3 regions of the Marinobacterium sp. xm-g-59 genome follow, and region 1 is predicted to be linked to each of the others. Evidence: predicted binding sites of a transcription regulator. Region 1 holds the regulator's gene; each other region holds the start of a gene.
The links. Region 1 encodes LexA, which represses DNA repair genes until DNA is damaged. Its sites were predicted from a motif close to TACTGTNTANNTANACAGTA; they were not measured.
Positions count from the first base shown of each region.

Region 1 (7,609 bases):
TAAAAAGCGCAAACAGAAAGAGCAGCTTATTGCCCGTATGGGGATTGATCCCAACAAGGATTGGGCAGCTCATTATGAGATCCTTCCCGGTAAAGAGAAGGTCGTTGATGAACTGCGCAAACTGGCTAAGAGCGCTGATCAGATCTATCTCGCAACCGATTTGGACCGTGAAGGGGAGGCCATTGCTTGGCACCTTCGCGAAGCGATTGGCGGTGATGATTCACGCTACCGTCGTGTTGTCTTTAACGAGATTACCAAGAAAGCGATCAATGAAGCGTTCGAAAAACCGAGCGATCTAGACCTAAATCGTGTTAATGCGCAGCAAGCGCGCCGTTTTCTTGATCGCGTTGTTGGTTATATGGTCTCTCCACTTCTTTGGGAGAAGGTCGCTCGTGGTCTGTCGGCGGGTCGTGTTCAATCCGTTGCGGTACGCCTGGTCGTTGAACGTGAACGTGAAATTCGTGCCTTTATTCCTGATGAGTATTGGGAATTGCATGCGGATGCGCAGACTCAAGGTGATAAAGCGGTTCGTCTAGAGGTCGTTAAACAGGCCGGTGCGGCATTTAAACCGACCAATGAAGATCAGGCGATGGCTGCTGTCAAAGCGCTGCAAAGTGCCTCTTATGAGGTCGTTAATCGTGAAGATCGTCCAACTAGCAGCAAGCCCTCTGCACCCTTTATTACCTCTACCTTGCAGCAGGCCGCCAGCACCCGTTTAGGTTTCGGTGTTAAGAAGACCATGATGCTCGCTCAGCGTCTCTATGAAGCGGGTTACATTACCTACATGCGTACCGACTCGACTAACTTAAGTAACGAGGCGGTTGAAGCGGCACGAGAGTTTATTGGTTCTCAGTTTGGTGGTGAATACCTGCCACCTCAGCCGATTCGTTATAGCTCTAAAGAGGGCGCACAAGAGGCGCACGAGGCGATCCGTCCATCTGATGTCAATGTTACCTCTGACTCATTGAACGGTGTCGATGCCGACGCAGTTCGACTCTACGACCTGATTCGTAACCAATTCCTAGCCTGTCAAATGACACCCGCTCGTTACCTAAGTACCCGTGTCACAGTGAAAGCGGGTGCCTATGAGCTGACCACTAAGGGTCGTGTCTTGCAGTTCGACGGTTACACCCGTGTGATGAACTTCCGCGGTAAATCGGATGAAGATCAGATCCTACCTGACATGCAGGTGGGTGAATCACTAACACTTAAAGCCTTGGACCCTAGCCAGCACTTTACGAAACCGGCACCGCGCTACACAGAAGCGAGTTTGGTTAAAGAGCTTGAGAAGCGCGGTATTGGTCGTCCGTCCACCTACGCAGCGATTATCTCGACAATTCAAGATCGTGGTTACGTCGAAGTTCAAAACCGTCGCTTCTATGCACAAAAAATGGGCGATATCGTTACGGATCGTCTGGCTGAAAGTTTCCCAGACCTTATGGACTTCAGCTTTACCGCGCGTATGGAAGAGAAGCTGGATGATGTGGCAGATGGTGACATCAACTGGAAGGATCTTCTTAACAACTTCTACACACAGTTCGAAGGCGAACTGGAAGCGGCTCAATCAGCGGATGGTGGCATGCGTGCCAATGATCCAACCGAGACCGATATCAGCTGTCCAGCATGTCAGCGCCCAATGATGATTCGTACGGCAACGACGGGCGTCTTCTTGGGTTGCTCTGGTTATGCTTTGCCACCTAAAGAGCGTTGTAAAACGACCATCAACCTGATTCCTGGTGATGAGGTTGTCGCAGTGGATGCAGACGATGAGGCAGAGTCACGTCTGCTTCTAGAGAAGCACCGTTGTGGTAAATGTGGCTCCTCTATGGACTCCTACTTGATCGATGAGAAGCGTAAGTTACACATCTGTGGTAACAACCCAGATTGTGACGGCTTTGAGGTCGAAGAGGGTAACTACCGTATCAAGGGCTATGAAGGCCCTGTAGTCGAGTGTGATAAGTGTAGCGCTGAGATGCACCTTAAAACGGGCCGTTTCGGTAAGTTCTTTGGCTGTACCAACTCAGAGTGTAAAAACACACGTAAGCTGCTCAAGAATGGTGAAGTGGCTCCGCCTAAGATGGATCCAGTTCCGATGCCGGAGCTTAAGTGTCAGAAGGTTGACGATACCTACATCCTGCGTGATGGAGCCAGTGGTCTATTCCTGGCAGCAAGCCAATTCCCACGTAATCGTGAGACCCGTGCACCTCTGGTCAAAGAGTTGATTCCACATAAAAATGCGATTGACCCTAAATATCACTTCTTAATGGAAGGGCCTCAGCAAGATGAGCAGGGTAACCCCGCTCAAATACGTTACAGCCGCAAAACCAAAGAGCAGTACCTTATGACGGAAGTTGACGGTAAGGCAACTGGTTGGAGAGCTTACTTCACCAATGGTATGTGGCAAGTTGAAGCAGCCAAAGCTAAGAAGCGTTAATGGCTGACCTATACTCCCAGCGTGTGAATCAGACACTCGCGTTTGCACAATACGCGCTGGTGGGTATCAACACTGAGTTGACCGGTGAATCGACCAATCGTATGAAGCTTCGTGGCCTGCAAGAGGCTGCGCTGTTTCATTTAGACAGCGCCTTTAAAGCCTATCTTAATGAGTTGGCTGAACGTGAGCGTGTCCTGCTGACCCAGGCAACACCCTTTGAATTAAGCAAAGCTTTTCAGCAACAGGGAGTCCATTCCAGTGAGTTGGATGAGATGGAGCTGCTCTGTCAGGATTCCGGAAGTTGGTTGTCTAAGTTGATCAGTGCCATCAAAGCTATTCATAAACCCCTACCTCCCTTGCAAGAGAGCGCTAGCCAATCTGACATAGCAATTATAGATTTGGCCAAAGAACAAAGCCTTGAGGAGCAACTGGAGACTCAGTTGCAGGGATGGTTTGAGCAGTTGCGAGCGATGATCCTAAGACATCGCTCTAACGCGCAAGAGTGGTAAACTCAGTTCATTCCTTTTGTTTCAACACCCTTCACAAAGAGATGATCATTCAGATAGTGTCTTGTCGCATCCCCAAGTGGGGCTGATTTGCGACTGCTCACATCCATCTGAACAATGGTCGTCTCTGCCGTCGCGACACAGACGTCATCTTGGAACAGCACCTGGTAGAGCCCAAATGAGCTGGTACCCACGCGAGTTACACCGGTGCCAATATCCAGACGTCCTGGCCAGGTGATCTCACCTAGAAAGTTCAAATGCAGACTGGCAATGACAAATTCGCAATTGTCATTGGCAAGTGGGTCTTTTGGATCGTAGAGAAATTCGACACGGCCTGTCTCTAGGTAGGTACTGAATGCGGCATTGTTCACGTGGCCCTGACGATCGGTATCGGCATAACGGATCTTATCAAATGTTTGGATAGGGAAGTCGGTTAACTGATACGGCTGCTGATTTGGCTTGTGCGATCCCACACTGTTCTCCTTGTAAGTGGTACTCCTCTATTGAGCCTATGATGGTTCAGGGTCTGATTCAAGCTAAATAAAAAAGCCGCTCAAAGAGCGGCTATGGGGGTCTTTGCTACAACGCAGCAAAGGGGGAGGCTAAATTTTTTTACGTACCAATAGACACTCTGTTTCGCTAGAGATCTGAGTGCGTTTCAGTTGGCTGACTAACGCGTCATCGGCAGGGTCATTGTGCCAGCAGATCAGTGTGTGACAGGTTCCCGCTTGCAGTGCGCGCTGAGCCAGTTTGTCTAAACCATGGCGCTTATCACGACGAAGTATCCATACTTTTTTAAGGTCGACGCCTGCATCCGCGAGCACCTGCTTAGTTAATGATTTTGGCGGCTCTAACATAACTAGCCAGCTCTCTTTTTGACTTAATGCGGCAAGCATCGGCATAAGCATTGTGTTCAGATTTACCTGTGAGGTGTGCTGAATCAGCTCAGTCAAAACCAGTGGTTTAAGACCCGCATCATTCTGTGCAAATTGATTGTAAGCAATCATGGTGATTACCTTTAAAAGTCATTCTGTTGACGAATTACGCCAACACCCAAGCCTTCGATGGTTAACTGCTCTTCACGAAGATCAACTTTAATCGGGTCGAACTCTTCGTTCTCTGCTATCAAGTAGACCATGTGACCATCGCGGTGGAATCGTTTTACCGTGACATCTTCACCGACACGAGCAACGACTATCTGACCCTCACGTGCTTCACGTGTTTGGTGAACTGCCAAGAGATCACCATCCATAATGCCGATGTCTTTCATACTCATGCCGCGGACACGGAGTAGGTAGTCTGCTCTTGGGCGAAAGAAGTCTGAACTGATGGTGCAGTAATCATCGATGTGTTGTTCAGCGAGGATGGGTTCACCTGCGGCAACCTGACCGATGATCGCTAGGCCCTCCTGCTCCTCCTCTTCACCGACGATACGGATACCGCGAGAGGTGCCAGGGATCATCTCAATGGCCCCTTTACGTGCTAAGGCCTTTAGGTGCTCCTCTGCTGCATTGGCAGATTTAAACCCTAGATCGCGAGCAATATCGACGCGTGTAGGTGGAAATCCTGTTTCATCAATATGGCGACGGATGCAATCAAGCACCTCTTCTTGACGATTTGTAAGCTTCATAAACGCCCCCTATGACAGTACTGATTGGAATTTAAATGACTGTCTGTTTATTCAGTATTTGTATTTTTATACAGTATTTTAAATGTCGTCAAGTTTTTTCTGTTTGTATATCCAGTATTTTTGTATGATGGCCAACTAATTCGGAGGCGATGTGCTTAACAAAGAGACCCAAACCACCATACAGACAGCTTATCGCGCATTTCTAAATGCTCGCGATTTAAAGGCTCGTTATGCACAAAAGCATATGATTGCAGCGGTCGCACGGCAGTTGGGTGGTATCTTGTCGGACGATGCGGGTCAGCGTCTGGGTGAAAATCATCTGGTCGCCGTAGAGGCTGGAACGGGCACCGGTAAAACCATTGCTTACCTGCTGGCCGCACTTCCAATAGCGCAGGCTAAAGGTAAAACGCTGATCATTTCGACCGCTACCGTTGCGCTTCAGGAGCAGCTTTTATTAAAAGATCTTCCTGAGTTGGCTGAGCACGCCGGTATTGAATTTAAGTACGAAATTGCTAAAGGGCGTCGGCGCTACCTCTGTGTTAGCCGATTAGAGTCTCTTCTTAGTAATCAGCAGGATCTTTCACAGTCAGCCCTGTTTGAAGATGAGTTGGCCCAAGTTTTGGGGCCTGAACAGATCAAAGAGTACAGCGGCCTGTTGGATGAGTTTGCCAGTGGTCGTTGGAAGGGTGATCGTGATGAGCTAGAGCGCAACCTGGATGATGAGACCTGGATGCCGCTTACCTCAGACCATATGCAGTGTACTAATCGTCGCTGTGCGCATTTCAACGCCTGTCCGTTTTATCGTGCTAGGGCCGATATTGAGACAACCGATCTCTTGGTGGTCAACCACGATCTTGTACTGGCTGACTTGGCGTTAGGCGGTGGTGCGATTCTTCCTGAACCGGCCGATTCAATCTACATATTTGATGAGGCGCATCATCTGGGTGATAAGGCGACTAACCACTTCGCGCTCTCTATGCGAGTTAAAGCGAGTGAAAAGGCCTTCAAAACCCTGGAGCGTCAGTTAAAAGGGCTGTTGGATGAAGCGGATTCTGCATTGGTTTTGCAAGATCCAATCAGTCGTATTCAATCCAGTCTCAATGTGGTTCAGGGGCATTTGCAGCGTCTGGACGATCTAGTCTCTGAACAGTTTTTGCCACTCCCGGTGGATGAGCGCAGGTTGCGCTACCCGCAAGGCAGGGTACCCGACAGTTTGGCTAGCCTGACACGTGAATTGGCTCAGTTTTTATCACAGGTTGATCCTCAGTTAGAGAAGATTATTAATGCCCTTAAAGGGGCGATGGAAGATGAAGAGTCTGCACTCGATAAGGGTGTAGGGGAGCGCTGGTTGCCACCGCTAAGTACCCAGTTTAGCCGTGTCCAGAAGATGATGTGGCTGTGTAGAAGTTTTTCGCAAGATATTGAAAATGAAGAGGATAAAGTTGCAAGGTGGTTGGTTCGTCATGAGTCTGAAGCGGGTCGCGATATTGAACTTCACAGCGCCCCTGTCTCCGCTCAAAACCATCTTCAAGATCTGCTCTGGGATCAGTGTTACGGTGCGGTTTTAACCTCAGCAACGCTAACGGCCCTTGGGCGGTTTGATTCCCTCTTTACTCAATTGGGTCTCCCTTTGGATACGCCAGCACTGCGAATGCCTAGTCCTTTTGACTACGCCAATAAGGCCGTTTTGCATGTCCCGAAAATGAAGTTCGATCCTTCAAAAGCGGATCTTCATACCGAAGAGGTTGCTGATTGGCTTAACCGAGAGTTACCCAATTTAACCTCTGTATTGGTTCTGTTTACCTCTTGGCGCCAAATGCGTCGAGTCGAAGAGTTAATGGATACCAAACTGCTGTCGCGTTTAACGGTTCAAGGTGAACTCAGTAAGCAAGCGATGCTGATAGAGCACAAAGCGAGAATCGACCGTGACGAACCCAGTGTTATTTTTGGTTTGGCGTCGTTTGCAGAGGGTGTAGATCTACCCGGTCACTACCTAAAAGATGTTATCATTACCAAGTTGCCTTTTAGTGTTCCAGATGATCCTGTGGATGCGACCTTGGCTGAGTGGATAGAAGCCCGCGGTGGTAACCCTTTCATGGAGATAAGTGTACCCGCAGCCTCTATCAAACTAACTCAAGCGGCAGGCAGATTACTGCGTACGGAGAATGATTCCGGTCGTGTTGTTTTACTTGATAGGCGTGTCGTGACACGTCGTTATGGACAGCAGTTGATCGATGCGCTTCCTCCTTTTGCGCGCCATTTTGAATGATCTATTGATTGAGAGATCCCGATTTTGACTACAGATACCAACCCTGAACAGCAACAAGGTAATCAAGATTCAAATGAAAAGCGGCGTCGCACCCAGCGTCGTCGTCCCCGCAAAAGCCGTGACTACAAACCTCGTCGCTCGCAAGAGTGGAGCCTTGATCAGTTTGTTGTAGAGCCTCAAGAGGGTAAGGATCGTTTCCACGATTTCTATCTGCCAGACTCATTGATGCGTGGTATTCATGAACTTGGCTTTGAGTACGCAACACCGATTCAAGCGGCAACGATTAAGCCGGCACTTCAAGGCCGTGACATCATTGGTAAGGCTCAGACCGGTACCGGTAAAACTGCAGCTTTTCTAATCGGGATCATTACCGATCTTCTCGACTTCAAGTTGGATGTTGAACCGCGCAAGGGTGAACCCCGTGCATTGATCATTGCACCGACACGAGAGTTGGCTCTGCAGATTGCAGCCGATGCAGAAGGCCTATGTAAATACACTGGTTTAAGTATCGTCTCGCTGGTAGGTGGCATGGATTATGACGTGCAGCGTGCAGCACTCGCCAAAGCGCCTGTCGATATTTTGGTCGCGACACCGGGTCGCTTGATCGACTTCGTCAGAAATCAGGATATCGATCTCTACAACGTAGAGGTGTTGGTGCTGGATGAGGCTGATCGTATGTTGAGCATGGGCTTCATTCCCGATGTGCGTACCATCATTCGTTCAACACCGCGTAAGGGCGCTGAGCGTCAAACACTGCTCTACAGTGCAAC
Region 1 is NZ_WBYR01000001.1:273,654-281,262, reverse strand. It holds gene topA (type I DNA topoisomerase) at 1-2,434, shown strand, start outside; gene XMG59_RS01325 (DUF6586 family protein) at 2,434-2,943, shown strand; gene XMG59_RS01320 (thioesterase family protein) at 2,946-3,413, opposite strand; gene XMG59_RS01315 (SulA-like leucine-rich domain-containing protein) at 3,543-3,947, opposite strand; gene lexA (transcriptional repressor LexA) at 3,959-4,570, opposite strand; gene dinG (ATP-dependent DNA helicase DinG) at 4,722-6,839, shown strand; partial or broken gene XMG59_RS01300 (DEAD/DEAH box helicase) at 6,864-7,609, shown strand, end outside.

Region 2 (7,609 bases), on a different contig from region 1:
CAAAAAAGCCAACTCGTAAGTTGGCTTTTTTGTATTCGTTGAGCTCTGCGTTACTGCGGTTTCAGATCGCCTTCCAAACGTACCAGCTTGTCGTTTTCAAAGTAGACGCGAAACTGACGTAGCTCGACCACTTCATCCTCTTGTACCAACTGGAAGACATAGTCCCAACGGTTCTGGTTGAAGGTGTCCGTTAACAGGGGTGTACCCAGTACGTAACGAACTTGGCTAGGCGTCATTCCTGGGCGAAGCTGATCAACCATCTCTTGTGTCACCTGGTTGCCTTGCGGAACATCCATTTTGTACACGCCTGGAAAGGTTGTACAGCCGGTCACGAGAGTAGCAAGAAAGGCAGAGATGATGAGCTTGCGCATGTTCAGGTTGTTCCTGTTACTGTTCAAAGTGGCATTAGTTTACACGCCACTGTTTGAATCGACCAGTCTATAGCGCGCTGGTCAGCATCTCTTTAGCGTGCTCAAGGGTGGTATCAGTCATCTCAAGTCCACCCAGCATTCTAGCGACCTCATTGATGCGCTGATTTTTGGTTAGTGGTGTGATTTTGGTCTCAACCGAACCGGTGTCTGCGCCTTTGCTGACAAACAGGTGTTGGGTTCCTTGTGAAGCCACCTGAGGTTGGTGTGTGACACAGAGAATCTGTGCTCGTTCACTCAATTGACGTAACAATCGGCCAACGACTTCGGCAATGCCTCCGCCAATACCGACATCGACTTCGTCAAAAATGAGAGTCGGGGTGTCAGTCGTCTTAGCCGTTACAACTTGAATTGCAAGGCTAATTCGTGACAGCTCACCACCCGAGGCAATTTTGGCCAGCGGTTTTGCGGTTTGGCCCTGATTGGTATTGATCAGGAACTCAATCTCTTCCAAGCCTTGGGCCGTAATGTATTTAGGATCGATATCATTCAGACTGGCTGTGAAACGCGCGCTGTTCATGCCCAGCATGGCAAGCTGTTCATTCACCTCTTGATCAAGTTGTTTAGCTGCTTTTCTGCGTAGTTTGCTGAGTTGGCGAGCTTTTTCTAGTAACGCTGCATTAGCCGTAGCAACTTCGGATTCGAGTTGCTCTAAGTTCTCATCGACATGAGCCAAAGAGTCGAGTTCAGTATTTAGTTGGTCTTTTAATTCCGGTAACTGCTCTGGCGCAATGCGGTGTTTTCTGGCTAGATCGTAGATGCTGGTTAAGCGATCTTCCACCTCTTGTAAGCGCTCAGGGTCCAACTCAACTCGTTGAACAAAATGGCTCAACTCGCGTTCGGCCTCTTCCACTTGAATCAGAGCAGCGTTTAGCATCTCGGCGGTCTGCTGTAGTGCAGGTGAGTCCGCTTCGATGTCGCCCAATAGGTGCAGTGCTTGGTTGAGTACCGCTGTGGCGTTGCTCTCTTCACCCTCGCTAAGAAGCATCTGGATCTGTTGGCCACTGTTAAGGATTGACCCTGCGTTGGAGAGTATCTTCTGCTCCTCTTCTAAGGCTTGCAGTTCACCTGTTTGAGGGTCTAAACGGTTGAGCTCTTCCGTTTGATAGCTCAGCAGTTGCAGTTGCGCATTCGCCTCTTCACTCATGTCTTGAAGGCGTTTCAACTCACTCTGCTTTGATTGCCACTGGGTAAAGAGTTTACGTACTTCCTGTGCTGTCTCATTCGTTTTGGCGTAGTTGTCGAGCAGGGTGCGGTGAAAATCGCGCTTTAATAGACGTTGGTGTTCGTGCTGGCCGTGTATGTCGACAAGCAGCTCACCCAGCTCTTTGACGCGGTTCAGTGGGCAGGGGTGGCCATTAATATAGCTTCGGCTGCGACCGTCGGCACTCAGTGTGCGGCGTAAAATACACTCGTTGATCTCTTCCGACTCTAGCTCATTCGCCTCTAACCAGCGTTTCGCATCGGGTAGTGCTTGTATATCGAACGCGGCGCTAATCTCAGCTCGTTTTGCCCCTTCTCGAACCGAGTCGGCTTCAGCGCGTTTGCCTAAGGCTAATCCCAGTGCATCAAGCATGATCGATTTGCCGGCACCGGTCTCACCGCTGACGACGGTCATGCCCGATTTCAGTTCTAGGTCGAGTGTTGAGACGATCGCAAAGTTTCGGATGCTGAGTAGCGTTAACATGGCTTAATACCTGTTTAGATATACAGTTACTGTATTTTTAACCAATGTTTGTGGATTAGGCAATAGAAAAGTGCAGTCTTAGGTCAAAAAAGCGCGTGGAAGGGTTGAATTTCAGATGGTCGATACCACATAGGAGACAAGATTGAATGATTCTGGAGATAACACCATGGCGAATGAAGATCAGACACACCAAGATCAGGTTGAAGAGAGTCAAGTCGACGCGACGGCTGAAGAGAATCTTGTGGAGCCTGAACTGGTTGAGACGGAAGAGTTAACCGTTGAATCCCTTCAAGAAGAGCTAGCCGCTGCGAATGCGACGATTGCTGAGCTGCAAAAACAGCTGGCAGAGCTTGAACCTCGTGCCCAAGCGGAGATCGCTAACCAGCGCCGTCGTGCTGAGGTTGAGGTGGATAAAGCGCGTAAGTTCGCTGTTGAAAAATTTGCCGAAGAGCTATTGCCGGTCATTGACAGTCTAGAGCGCGCTATTGAAGCGAGCCAGGTCGAAGATGAGGTGGTTAAACCGCTTCGTGAAGGCGTTGAGATGACGCACAAAATGTTCATCGATGGCGTTGCTAAATTCAATCTAGAAGTGATCAACCCAGAGGGTGAGGCGTTCAACCCAGAGCACCATCAAGCGATGTCGATGGTTGAAGCGGAAGGTGCAGCACCAAACTCTGTCATTGCTGTGATGCAGAAGGGCTACCTACTTAATGGTCGCTTAGTTCGTCCTGCGATGGTGATGGTCGCTAAAGGTTAAGACCTTTTTATAAACCAGACTTGATATTTGAAAGACCACACCCATATAGGGGTTAAGGTAAAACAGTTTTAAACACCCAGTGCGGTGTCATTAGGAGAATTAAACATGGGTAAAATCATCGGTATTGACCTAGGTACTACCAACTCGTGTGTAGCAGTACTTGAAGGCGATAAAACTAAAGTTATTGAAAACGCTGAAGGCGATCGCACCACTCCGTCGATCATTGCTTACTCGGCAGAAGGCGAAACTCTGGTTGGTCAGTCTGCGAAACGTCAGGCAGTTACTAACCCAGACAACACTCTATTCGCGATCAAGCGTCTAATCGGTCGTCGTTTTGAAGACGATGTTGTACAGAAAGACATCAAAATGGTGCCTTACAACATCGCTAAAGCGGACAATGGCGATGCCTGGGTTGAGGTAAAAGGCGAGAAGCTAGCACCGCCTCAGATCTCTGCAGAAGTTCTTAAGAAGATGAAGAAAACTGCTGAAGATTACCTAGGCGAATCGGTAACAGAAGCGGTTATCACGGTTCCTGCTTACTTCAACGACTCTCAGCGTCAAGCAACAAAGGATGCGGGTCGTATCGCAGGCCTAGAAGTAAAACGTATCATCAACGAGCCAACTGCTGCAGCACTTGCTTACGGCATGGATAAAGCAGCCGGTGATCGTACGATTGCAGTGTACGACCTAGGTGGTGGTACTTTCGATATCTCGATCATCGAAATTGCAGACGTTGATGGCGAGCACCAGTTTGAAGTACTTGCAACCAACGGTGATACATTCCTAGGTGGTGAAGACTTCGACCTTGCGGTTATCAACTACCTAGCAGACGAGTTCAAGAAAGAGTCTGGCATCGATCTGCACAACGATCCGCTAGCGCTACAGCGTCTAAAAGAGGCGGGTGAGAAAGCGAAAGTTGAGCTTTCATCGGCACAGTCTACTGACGTTAACCTGCCTTACATCACAGCGGATGCAACAGGTCCTAAGCACTTGAACGTTAAACTCTCTCGTTCGAAGCTAGAGTCTTTGGTTGAAGATCTTGTTCAACGCTCACTTGAGCCATGTCGCATCGCACTTCAAGATGCTGGCCTATCCGCTTCTGAGATCGACGACGTTATCCTAGTCGGTGGTCAGACTCGTATGCCAATGGTGCAGGCGAAAGTGGCTGAGTTCTTCGGTAAAGAGCCACGTAAAGACGTTAACCCAGACGAAGCGGTAGCGATGGGTGCAGCGCTTCAGGGTGCGGTACTGTCAGGTGATGTGAAAGACGTTCTTCTACTGGATGTAACACCGCTGACTCTAGGTATCGAAACCATGGGTGGCGTTGCTACACCATTGATCGACAAGAACACGACGATCCCTACTCGTAAGTCGCAGACCTTCTCGACAGCGGAAGACAACCAGACAGCGGTAACCATTCACGTTGTTCAGGGTGAGCGTAAGCAAGCGACACAGAACAAGTCGCTGGGCCGTTTCGACCTTGCCGATATTCCACCAGCACCACGTGGCATGCCACAGATCGAAGTAACCTTCGATATTGATGCTAACGGTATCCTCAATGTCTCTGCTAAAGACCAGGCGACTGGTAAAGAACAGTCGATCGTTATTAAAGCCTCTTCTGGTCTAAGCGATGACGAAGTCGAGAAGATGGTTCAGGATGCCGAAGCGCACGCTGAAGAAGATAAGAAGTTTGAAGAGCTAACGGCTGCTCGTAACCAAGGCGATGCCATGGTTCACACAGCACGTAAGACGCTAGAAGATGCGGGTGATAAGGCTTCTGATGAAGAGAAATCGAACATCGAAGCAGCCATCACTGCACTTGAAGAGGCGTTGAAAGGCTCTGACACTGCAGAGATCACAGCAAAAACTGAAGCGCTAACAGAAGCGGTTTCGGGTGTTGCTCAGAAGATGTATGCAGAGGCTGCACAACAAGCAGAAGCTGGCCAAGGCGCTGAAGCTGAAGCGGCTCGCGATGCAGGCGATGACGTTGTTGATGCTGAGTTTGAAGAAGTCAAAGACGACAAGAAGTAAGCTTAGCAAGCAATAACGAGAGTTAAGACTCTCACAAAATCGTGTGTCAGCGCGGGGGTCTTTACTCCCGCGTTGTCATATTCACGATAGCGTAATTACAGGTTTACACGCAGTATGAGCAAGCAAGATTATTATGAACTCTTAGGTGTCTCTCGTGATGCATCTGATCGTGACATCAAAAAGGCTTACCGTCGCTTAGCGATGAAGTATCACCCTGACCGCAACCCGGATGACGAGGCGGCTGAACTCAAGTTTAAAGAGATCAGTGAAGCGTACGAAGTGTTGTCCGATGCGCAGAAGAAAGCGGCCTACGATCAGTATGGTCATGCGGGCTTGGGTGGCCAAGGTGGTATGGGCGGCGGCTTTGAAGGTGGCTTCTCAGATATCTTTGGCGATGTCTTTGGCGATATGTTCGGTGGCGGCGGTGGTCGTGGTCGCGGTCGTTCCAGCGTGCGTCGCGGTGCCGATCTGCGTTACAACCTCGATTTGAGTCTTGAAGAGGCCGTCCGCGGTTGTGAAAAGACGCTAAAAGTTCCTACCTACGTCTCTTGTGAAACCTGTGATGGTAGCGGCGCTAAGAAGGGCACAACGGCTAAGACCTGTGGTACCTGTGGTGGTGCCGGTCAGGTCCGCATGCAGCAAGGTTTCTTTGCGGTTCAGCAGACCTGTCCTACCTGTCATGGCGAAGGTAAAGTGATCTCTGATCCTTGTAATGTCTGTCACGGCCAGGGCCGTACGCAGAAGACCAAGACGTTGGAAGTTAAGATCCCAGCGGGTGTTGATACCGGTGATCGTATTCGTCTTTCAGGCGAGGGCGAAGCGGGAGCACACGGAGGTCCTTCAGGCGATCTCTATGTTCAAGTGAGTGTTAAAGATCACCCGATATTTGAACGCGACGGCGCCAACCTCTACTGTGAAGTACCGATCAGCTTTGTCGATGCAGCGTTGGGTGGTGAACTAAACGTGCCAACACTGGATGGTCAGGTTAAACTGAAGATCCCTGCAGAGACACAGACGGGTAAGATGTTCCGTCTACGTGGCAAGGGTGTGAAGCCGGTGCGCGGTGGCGCCTTGGGTGATTTGATGGTTCGTGCGGTTGTTGAAACCCCAGTCAGCCTCACTTCACGTCAGAAAGAGCTGCTAGAAGAGTTCCGTGACTCTACGGAAGAGCACCAGAAACATGGACCGAAGAAGCACGGCTTCTTTGATTCAGTCAAAAAATTCTTTGAGGATATGACCTAAGTTATGGGTGATCAGGCGGTTGCAGAGGTATGGCAAGCACTTCAGAGTGAGGCGAGTACATTAAGTGCTAATGAGCCGCTTCTGTCGAGCTTCTACCATACAACGATAAACAGCCATCCGACCTTGCGTTCGGCACTCTCTTATCTGTTGGCTGAAAAGCTGTCGGATGATGTGGTGCCCGCTGTGGCGATGCGTGAGATCTTTGAGGTCGCTTATGAAGCGGACCCCACACTGATCGAAGCCGCCTGTGCCGATCTCCTTGCGGTCTACACCCGTGACCCTGCAATTCGCGACTACAGCACGGTGCTGTTGTACTTGAAAGGGTTTCACGCGCTTCAGTCATATCGAGTGGCCAACTATATGTGGCGTCAAGGGCGTCAATCGTTGGCAAACTATCTACAGAGTCGTATGAGCTCGACCCTGCAGGTCGATATTCACCCTGCGGCTAACATCGGTCAGGGTGTGATGTTTGACCACGCGACCGGCATTGTCATCGGTGAGACCTGTGTTATTGAGAATGACGTCTCGATACTGCAATCCGTGACCCTAGGGGGTACCGGTAAGGAGTCGGGCGATCGACATCCGAAAATCCGCGCTGGGGTTTTGATTGGCGCCGGTGCTAAGATTCTTGGCAACATCGAAGTCGGCCAGGGTGCCAAAGTAGGTGCAGGCAGTGTGGTCTTGGAGCCTGTAGAGGCACATACGACGGTAGCGGGTGTTCCTGCCAAAGTGGTGGGTTGCCTAATGAGTGATATGCCAGCCTTGGATATGGACCAAGGGCTGAATGTCACTGACGAATAGATTTTTAGTTAAGGAAAAAGAGATGACACGTATTGCCATCACGGGTGCCGCAGGGCGCATGGGTAAAACATTGATCGAAGCTGTCGACGCGGCAGAGGGTGTGACCCTAGGCGCAGCCATTGTGCTTCCTGACAGTTCGTTGATCGGTGCTGATGCAGGTGAGTTGGCAGGCGTGGGTCGTCTGGGTGTTGCGATTACTGGCTCACTGGAGTCTGTGACAGACGATTTTGATGTATTGATCGACTTTACTAGCCCAGAGTCGACCCTTGCTAATCTTGCGATCTGTAAAGCTGCCGGTAAGTCGATGGTGATTGGTACGACGGGGCTAACCGAGTCGCAGAAGGCGAAGTTGGCAGAGGGTGGTGAGTCGATCTCAATCGTCTTTGCGCCGAATATGTCTGTTGGTGTAAACCTCTGTTTCAAGCTGCTTGAAGTGGCTGCCAAAGCCTTGGGTGACGATGGTGGTTACGACATTGAAGTGATCGAAGCGCATCACCGTCATAAAGTGGATGCCCCTTCAGGTACCGCTCTGCGTATGGGTGAAGTGGTTGCCGATGCGCTGGGTCGTGATCTTAAAGAGTGTGCAGTCTACGGTCGTGAAGGTCAGACAGGTGCGCGTCCTGAAAAAGAGATCGGTTTCGAGACAATTCGTGCCGGTGATGT
Region 2 is NZ_WBYR01000005.1:40,816-48,424, forward strand. It holds gene XMG59_RS07415 (RnfH family protein) at 1-19, shown strand, start outside; gene XMG59_RS07420 (outer membrane protein assembly factor BamE) at 51-371, opposite strand; gene recN (DNA repair protein RecN) at 439-2,115, opposite strand; gene grpE (nucleotide exchange factor GrpE) at 2,282-2,872, shown strand; gene dnaK (molecular chaperone DnaK) at 2,978-4,903, shown strand; gene dnaJ (molecular chaperone DnaJ) at 5,018-6,145, shown strand; gene cysE (serine O-acetyltransferase) at 6,149-6,946, shown strand; gene dapB (4-hydroxy-tetrahydrodipicolinate reductase) at 6,969-7,609, shown strand, end outside.
Region 2: a site for LexA is predicted at 2,124-2,143, ahead of recN (DNA repair protein RecN). Genes of this name have one in related genera too.

Region 3 (7,609 bases), on a different contig from region 1:
CCAATATCCTTGGCTGATTCTTGTACCTCGTCGTGCGGGTATGACAGAGATCTACCATCTCAGTGCAGAGGATCAACAGCAGATGCTGCTGGAGACCAGTGCACTGGCTCAAGCGTTATCCGATATCTTCGCGGCCAAAAAGATGAATGTTGCGAATCTAGGTAACATGGTTTCCCAATTGCATATACATGTTATCGCCCGGTTAGAGAGTGATCCTGCTTGGCCAGGACCAGTCTGGGGGAAAGTGCCAGCACAGCCTTACAGCTCAGATGAGCTAGCCTCTGTCAAAGAGCGTTTGGATGCCTTGTTAACCGGTGAAGTTGAGTTTAGAGCGGTATAATCAGCGTTTGACAGGTTGAAAACCAGTTACCGCTCTTCGTAGATAGTTTGACGTCCCAAAGGTGACAGGCCTTAAGCCTGTCACCCGCTCTAGAATCCACAAGATACTCTTTGAAATACCAAAAATTGCCCTGTAATAGCCTGTTAATTCAGGTATAATTCCCGCCTTTCGGCCATAGGCCTAACCATTTTAGTTAATACTCGTTTCAGCGGGTTTTAGTAGATAGGACAGCAGAGTTATGCGCAGCCACTATTGCGGCGATCTTCGTGAAGAACATATTGGACAAGAAATTACCCTGGCAGGTTGGGTGCACCGTCGTCGTGACCACGGTGGCGTAATCTTCCTAGATCTTCGTGATCGTGAGGGTTTGACACAGGTTGTGTTTGATCCAGATCGCGAAGAGAGTTTCGCGTTGGCGGATAGCTGCCGTAACGAGTTCGTAGTTGAGGTTAAAGGCCTTGTTCGTGCTCGGCCAGAGGGTACTACCAACCCGGATATGCCAACGGGTGCTATCGAGGTGCTGGGTAAAGAGCTGATCATCCTGAACAAGGCTGAAACTCCTCCTTTTCAGTTGGATGAGCACCAGCAAGTGGGTGAAGATGTTCGTCTTCGTCACCGCTACGTCGATCTCCGCCGTCCAGAGATTCAAGAGAAGCTTCGTTTCCGCTCTAAAGTGACTCACCAGGTTCGTGCTTACCTTGAAGATCAAGGTTTCCTAGATATCGAAACGCCGATCCTGACTCGTGCCACCCCAGAGGGTGCTCGTGACTACCTAGTTCCAAGCCGTACTCATGAAGGTAGCTTCTTTGCACTGCCTCAGTCACCACAGCTATTTAAACAGCTCCTTATGGTCTCTGGCTTTGATCGCTACTACCAAATTGCTAAGTGTTTCCGTGACGAAGATTTGCGTGCGGATCGTCAGCCAGAGTTCACTCAGATCGATATCGAGACCTCGTTCCTTGATGAACACGAGGTGATGGCAATCACTGAAAACATGATCCGTGGCCTGTTCAAAGATCAATTGAACATCGATCTAGGCGAGTTCCCGCACATGCCATACTCTGAGGCGATGCAGCGTTTTGGTTCTGATAAGCCAGATCTGCGCATTCCTATGGAGCTGGTTGATGTTGCAGATCTGGTCGCAAGTGTCGACTTTAAAGTGTTTGCTGGCCCAGCAACGGATCCAAAAGGTCGCGTCGCGGCTCTTAAAGTACCGGGCGGTTCTGAGCTGACTCGTAAGCAGATTGATGAGTACACTAAGTATGTATCAATCTACGGTGCGAAAGGTTTGGCGTGGATCAAAGTGAATGATCTAGCGGCTGGCGCTGAAGGCCTTCAGTCTCCAATTGTTAAGTTCTTGGGTGCAGAGATTGCGCTGCAGATTATGGAGCGCCTTGAAGCGAAAGATGGTGATCTTGTCTTCTTCGGTGCGGATAAAGCCAACATCGTTAACGAAGCCTTGGGTGCGCTGCGTATCAAAGTGGGTGAAGACCTTAACATGCTTGAGCGTGAGTGGGCGCCACTATGGGTTGTCGACTTCCCAATGTTCGAAGAGAACTCCGATGGCAGCATGACAGCGCTTCACCACCCATTCACAGCACCGAGCTGTTCACCAGAAGAGTTGATTGCTCAGCCTGAAGGTCAGCTGTCACGTGCCTACGACATGGTTCTTAACGGTTGTGAGCTTGGTGGTGGTTCGGTTCGTATCCACGATCAAGAGATGCAGAAAGCGGTCTTCAAAGTACTGGGTATCAGTGATGAAGAGGCGGACGAGAAGTTTGGATTCCTATTGAACGCGCTTAAGTTTGGTGCGCCACCACACGCGGGTCTGGCATTTGGTCTTGACCGTCTGATTATGCTGATGACGGGTTCTACTTCGATTCGTGAAGTGATCGCCTTCCCTAAAACTCAGTCAGCGGCTTGTCCAATGACTGAAGCACCGGGTGAAGTGAGCGCGGCTCAACTGCGTGACCTAAACATCAAGTTGCGTAAAACACCTTAATCGAGTGTTTGATTAAAAAAAACCGGCAGTAAGCCGGTTTTTTTGTGTCTCTGGAAAATGCTGAAAGACTTACAACTCGCAGATGCGAGTTGATCGCGGTTTTTCGCTGCGCTCAAATTCGCTCCTACAGTCGAGCTACGCAGAGAGATCGTTGCAAAGTCCTACTATAGGAGCGTATTGGCGCCCCGCGCCAAACCGCGATCGATTGGACTTGCTAATCGAATTTAATGCTCCGGTGACTGGCTTTAGCCTGTCAACCGCTGTCTGTTTAAGGTATTGGTCTCAATCACAACTACTGTTAGTATATACAGCATTAAAACAATCTCTACGACAGGCGACCGATGCTGATATTGGGAATCGACCCAGGTTCAAGAATTACCGGATACGGCATCATCAATGCTCAGGGTAATAAGGCTGAGTACGTTGCCAGTGGTTGTATCAAAATCGCAGATGCGACCCTTCCTGATAAGTTAAACCAAGTCTTTAGCGGTGTCTCTGAACTGATTGAGCGCTACCAGCCTCAAGAGTGTGCGATAGAGCAGGTCTTTATGTCTCGTAACGCTGACTCTGCGCTTAAGCTCGGGCAGGCTAGAGGGGCAGCTATCGTAGCGGCCGTCAATCGAGGCGTAGAGGTTCATGAATATGCGGCACGCCTGGTGAAGCAGGCAGTAGCTGGAACTGGCGCTGCGGATAAGGGGCAGGTCCAGATGATGGTGCAACGTATTTTGTCACTTCCGGGGTTGCCACAGATCGATGCGGCTGATGGGTTGGCCATCGCACTTTGTCATGCCTATACCCGTCAAGGCTTAATAGCGACAGCGGGAACTCGTCGTTCAGTAAAAGGGCGATGGAGATTGTAGATGCTTTCGAATAATATCAATGCGTTACTTTATTGAGGTCAGATTGTGATAGGTCGTTTAACAGGTGAATTGGTAGAGAAGTCACCTCCAGAGTTGCTGATAGATGTTTCCGGTGTCGGTTATGAACTGGAAGCGTCCATGAATACCTTCTACAAATTGCCGGATGTCGGCACCTTTGTAACGCTGTATACACACTTCGTTGTGCGTGAAGATGCACAGCTTCTTTATGGATTTGCCGACAAAAACGAACGCACTCTGTTTCGAACCCTGATCAAGGTGAATGGGGTGGGGCCTAAGTTGGCGTTGACCATTCTTTCGGGTATCTCCGTCCAAGAGTTCATTCGAACGGTTCAGCATGAGGACAGTACAGCCCTGGTACGTCTGCCGGGTGTCGGTAAAAAAACCGCTGAGCGTTTAATCATCGAGATGAAGGATAAGCTGGATCGACTTGAGCTACCGACCCGTGTTGAAGCGGAACTGAGTGATTTTGCAATGCCCATCGTGGATGCGAAGCCTACCGTCGATTACAGAGCAGATGCAGAGACGGCACTGGTCGCATTGGGTTATAAACCGCTGCAAGCAACTAAGGCGATTGAAAAAGCGGTCACCGAATTGGGTGAGACGGCCGATACAGAATCGTTGATTCGTCAGGCACTTAAGATGATGGTGGCAAGCTAAGATGCAGATTGAACCTGATCGTTTTATATCGCCGGTTAAGACACCCAATGAAGAGGTGCATGATCGCGCGGTTCGCCCTAAGACACTTCAAGACTATGAAGGTCAGCCGCAAGTTCGAGAGCAGATGGAGATCTTCATCCATGCCGCTCGCAAGCGTAATGAAGCACTGGATCATACTCTGATCTTTGGCCCGCCAGGATTGGGTAAAACCACACTGGCCAATATTATTGCCAATGAGATGGGCAGTGAAATTAAAACCACCTCTGGCCCTGTTTTAGAGAAAGCGGGTGATATTGCAGCTCTTCTGACCAATCTTGAGCCGGGAGATGTGCTCTTCATAGACGAGATTCATCGACTCAGTGCCAGTGTCGAAGAGGTACTCTATCCCGCGATGGAGGACTACCAGCTCGATATCATGATCGGTGAAGGCCCAGCTGCACGATCGATCAAACTGGAACTGCCCCCCTTTACGTTAGTCGGTGCTACGACACGTGCCGGCTTATTGACGTCACCACTGCGTGATCGTTTCGGTATTGTGCAGCGGTTAGAGTTCTATTCGATTGCCGATCTGACCAATATTGTCATGCGAACGGCACGTTTAAGTGGTTCTGAAATCGATGAGGGTGGTGCGCACGAGATTGCACGTCGTTCTCGCGGTACTCCTCGTATTGCCAACCGGCTCCTGCGCCGTGCACGTGACTTCTCTGAAGTGAAAGGGGATGGGCGTATCACCGAAGAGATGGCTGATCTGGCATTGAATATGCTCAATGTCGATCAACATGGTTTTGATCACATGGACCGTCGAATGCTGCTCGCCATGCTCGAAAAGTTTGGTGGTGGTCCTGTTGGTGTGGACAGTCTTGCGGCAGCCATTAGCGAAGAGCGTGACACCATCGAAGACGTTCTCGAGCCCTATTTGATTCAGCAAGGTTTTGTCATGCGCACGCCAAGAGGGCGGGTGCTAACCGACCATGCTTACCGATACTTTGGTGTCGATAAGCCTGAAGGAAACTAGTTTATTATGGCGTTTCAGTGGCCTGTCAGAGTCTACATAGAAGATACCGATTTTGGCGGTATTGTTTACTACGTTAATTATCTAAAATTTATGGAGCGTGCTCGGACGGAGTTGTTGCGTTCGGCGGGTTGGTCGCAGCACGAACTGTCACAGCAAAATTTGATTTTTGTGGTTGGTTCGGTGGAGGCGCAATATTTAGCGCCGGCTAGGCTTGATGATTCGTTAATTGTCAGAACAACCGTCAAAAAACCGCAAGGTGCACGTGTTAAATTTCTGCAAGCTGTTGTTAAGGAGGGATCTGATAGAGTCCTCTGCCAAGCAGAAGTTGAAGTGATATCCGTCACTGGAGCCATGCGTCCGAAACGCTGGCCAAAAGAGTTAATTACATCAATCACCCAAGCGCATCCGGAAGCTTGGGATTAACAGGAGTTGAGTGTGGAAGATCAGCTGTCGATTTGGAGTCTCGTATTTGGTGCGAGTTTCGTCGTCCAGTTAGTTATGTTGTCGCTTTTGGCGGCTTCGTTTTTATCTTGGGTTGTTATCTTTCAACGTCGCCGCGTCATTAGCGGTGCACAAAAAGCGTTTAAAGCATTTGAAGAGCGTTTTTGGTCGGGTGCTGATTTAGGTCAGCTCTACCGCGAAGCCAATGCTGAACCTAATTCAGAGAGCGGAGCTGAAAATATTTTCCGTGCTGGACTCAAAGAATTTACACGTCTGACACAGCAGTCAAATGCTGATCCGGATATGGTGATGAACGGTGTGCAGCGAGCCATGCGTGTCGCAATGGCACGTGAAGAGGAGAAGCTCGAAGCGCACCTTCCTTTCCTTGCAACGGTGGGTTCTACCAGCCCCTATGTCGGTCTGTTTGGAACCGTGTGGGGTATCATGAATGCGTTTCGTGGTCTGGCTAACGTTCAGCAGGCGACCCTTGCCTCGGTAGCGCCGGGTATTTCAGAAGCCTTGGTCGCGACGGCTATAGGTCTGTTTGCTGCGATTCCGGCCGTGGTGGCCTACAACCGTTACTCAGCATCGGTGGATTCTCTGTTGAACAGTTACGAAACCTTTGCCGATGAGTTCTCTAGCATTCTTTACCGTCGCGTTCATGCTCGTTAAGGGTAAAAGATGATTAGGCGTCAGCGCACAAAGCGCAAATTGAATGCAGAGATTAACGTCGTACCCTATATCGATGTGACCTTGGTTCTGCTGATTATCTTTATGGTGACAGCTCCTATGTTGACTCAAGGCGTTGATGTGGAACTCCCGAAAGCCTCCTCTGAGCCTGTAGAGACTCAAGATGAAGAGCCATTGATCGTGACGGTTGATGCAGAAGGACTTTACTACATCAATTTGGGTGAAGATGAGACGGTTCCTAAAAGTGCCGAACAGATAGCGGGTCAGATCAGGCAGATACTCTCGGTTAACCCTGGAAAAATGATGTTGGTTCGAGGTGATCGTCAAGCGAGCTATGATCAGGTGGTTCAGTTAATGGTGCTGTTACAGGGTGCTGGAGCTGAACGAGTCGGTTTGGTGACGGAGTAGATCCTTGTTCGATCGTAGTTATCTTCTGCCAACCCTTTTTGCTGCACTGGTTCATGCACTGGTGTTGGTGGTTATTTCAGGGGTTTGGATCGGTCAAGAGGTGGATCGTAAAGCGCAGCCGCGACATATCGAGGCTCGAATGGTCGATCTTTCGGCTCTGGCTGAAAAGAAAGCCGCTGAAGAGAAATTGATGAAAGATAAAGCAGCTGCAGAGGCTGCGAAGAAAAAAGCCGCGGAACGAGCCAAGAAAGCCAAAGCCGATGAGGCAAAGCGCAAGAAAGCAGCGGACGCTAAACGTAAAGCGGATGCTAAAAAAGCCGCTGATAAGAAAAAAGCCGATGACGCTAAGCGCAAAAAAGCGGCTGAAGAGAAAAAGAGAGCAGAGGCTGAACGTAAAGCTGCAGAGCGTAAAAAAGCTGAAGCGGCTAAGAAAAAAGCTGATGCAGAGGCTAAAAAAGCCAAATTAAAAGCCGCTGAAGAGGCTAAGAAAAAGGCGGAAGCTAAGAAGCGTCAAGCGGAAGAGGCTAAACGCAAAGCTGCAGAAGAGGCCAAACGAAAAGCGGATGCAGAGCGTAAAGCCCAGGAGCAGGCTGAAGCAAAACGTCGCGAAGAGCTGGCAAGGCAGCGTGCCGCAGCAGCTGAAAGAGCAGCACAAACGGTCGCTGATGTAGGTGCCTACATTCGAACGCTAACAGAAGATAACTGGCGTCTGCCCTCTACAGCACGTAACGGGATGACAGCGACCGTGCGGATTCACTTCTTCCCATCGGGTGAAGTGGATCTGGCAGAGATTATTAAAAGCAGTGGTGACATGGCTTACGATCGATCAGTACTTCAGGCGATTGAGCGTGTAGGGCAGTATGAGTTGATTGCAAGCGTCGACCCGATTACGTTTGAGCGTAATTTGCGTAGAGTGTTAATTGAATTTAGACCTGAGGGATTGAGATGGTAAATCTTAACCAATTTAAAAGCCTGATATTTGTTCTGTTGTGGGCGCCACTAATCGTTAAAGCTGAATTGGTTGTCGAAGTGACACAGGGTCTTTCTGAGCCAACACCGGTAGCGGTTGTCCCTTTTAAGTGGACAGGGCAGGGTGCGCTCCCAGAAGATGTGGCGCAGATTGTCGATCAAGATCTATCACGTTCAGGTCTATTCACTACTTTACCAAGATCAGC
Region 3 is NZ_WBYR01000012.1:19,170-26,778, reverse strand. It holds gene XMG59_RS10885 (HIT domain-containing protein) at 1-340, shown strand, start outside; gene aspS (aspartate--tRNA ligase) at 579-2,342, shown strand; gene ruvC (crossover junction endodeoxyribonuclease RuvC) at 2,684-3,202, shown strand; gene ruvA (Holliday junction branch migration protein RuvA) at 3,248-3,880, shown strand; gene ruvB (Holliday junction branch migration DNA helicase RuvB) at 3,882-4,895, shown strand; gene ybgC (tol-pal system-associated acyl-CoA thioesterase) at 4,902-5,318, shown strand; gene tolQ (protein TolQ) at 5,331-6,008, shown strand; gene tolR (protein TolR) at 6,018-6,434, shown strand; gene tolA (cell envelope integrity protein TolA) at 6,439-7,386, shown strand; gene tolB (Tol-Pal system beta propeller repeat protein TolB) at 7,380-7,609, shown strand, end outside.
Region 3: a site for LexA is predicted at 2,636-2,655, ahead of ruvC (crossover junction endodeoxyribonuclease RuvC). Genes of this name have one in related genera too.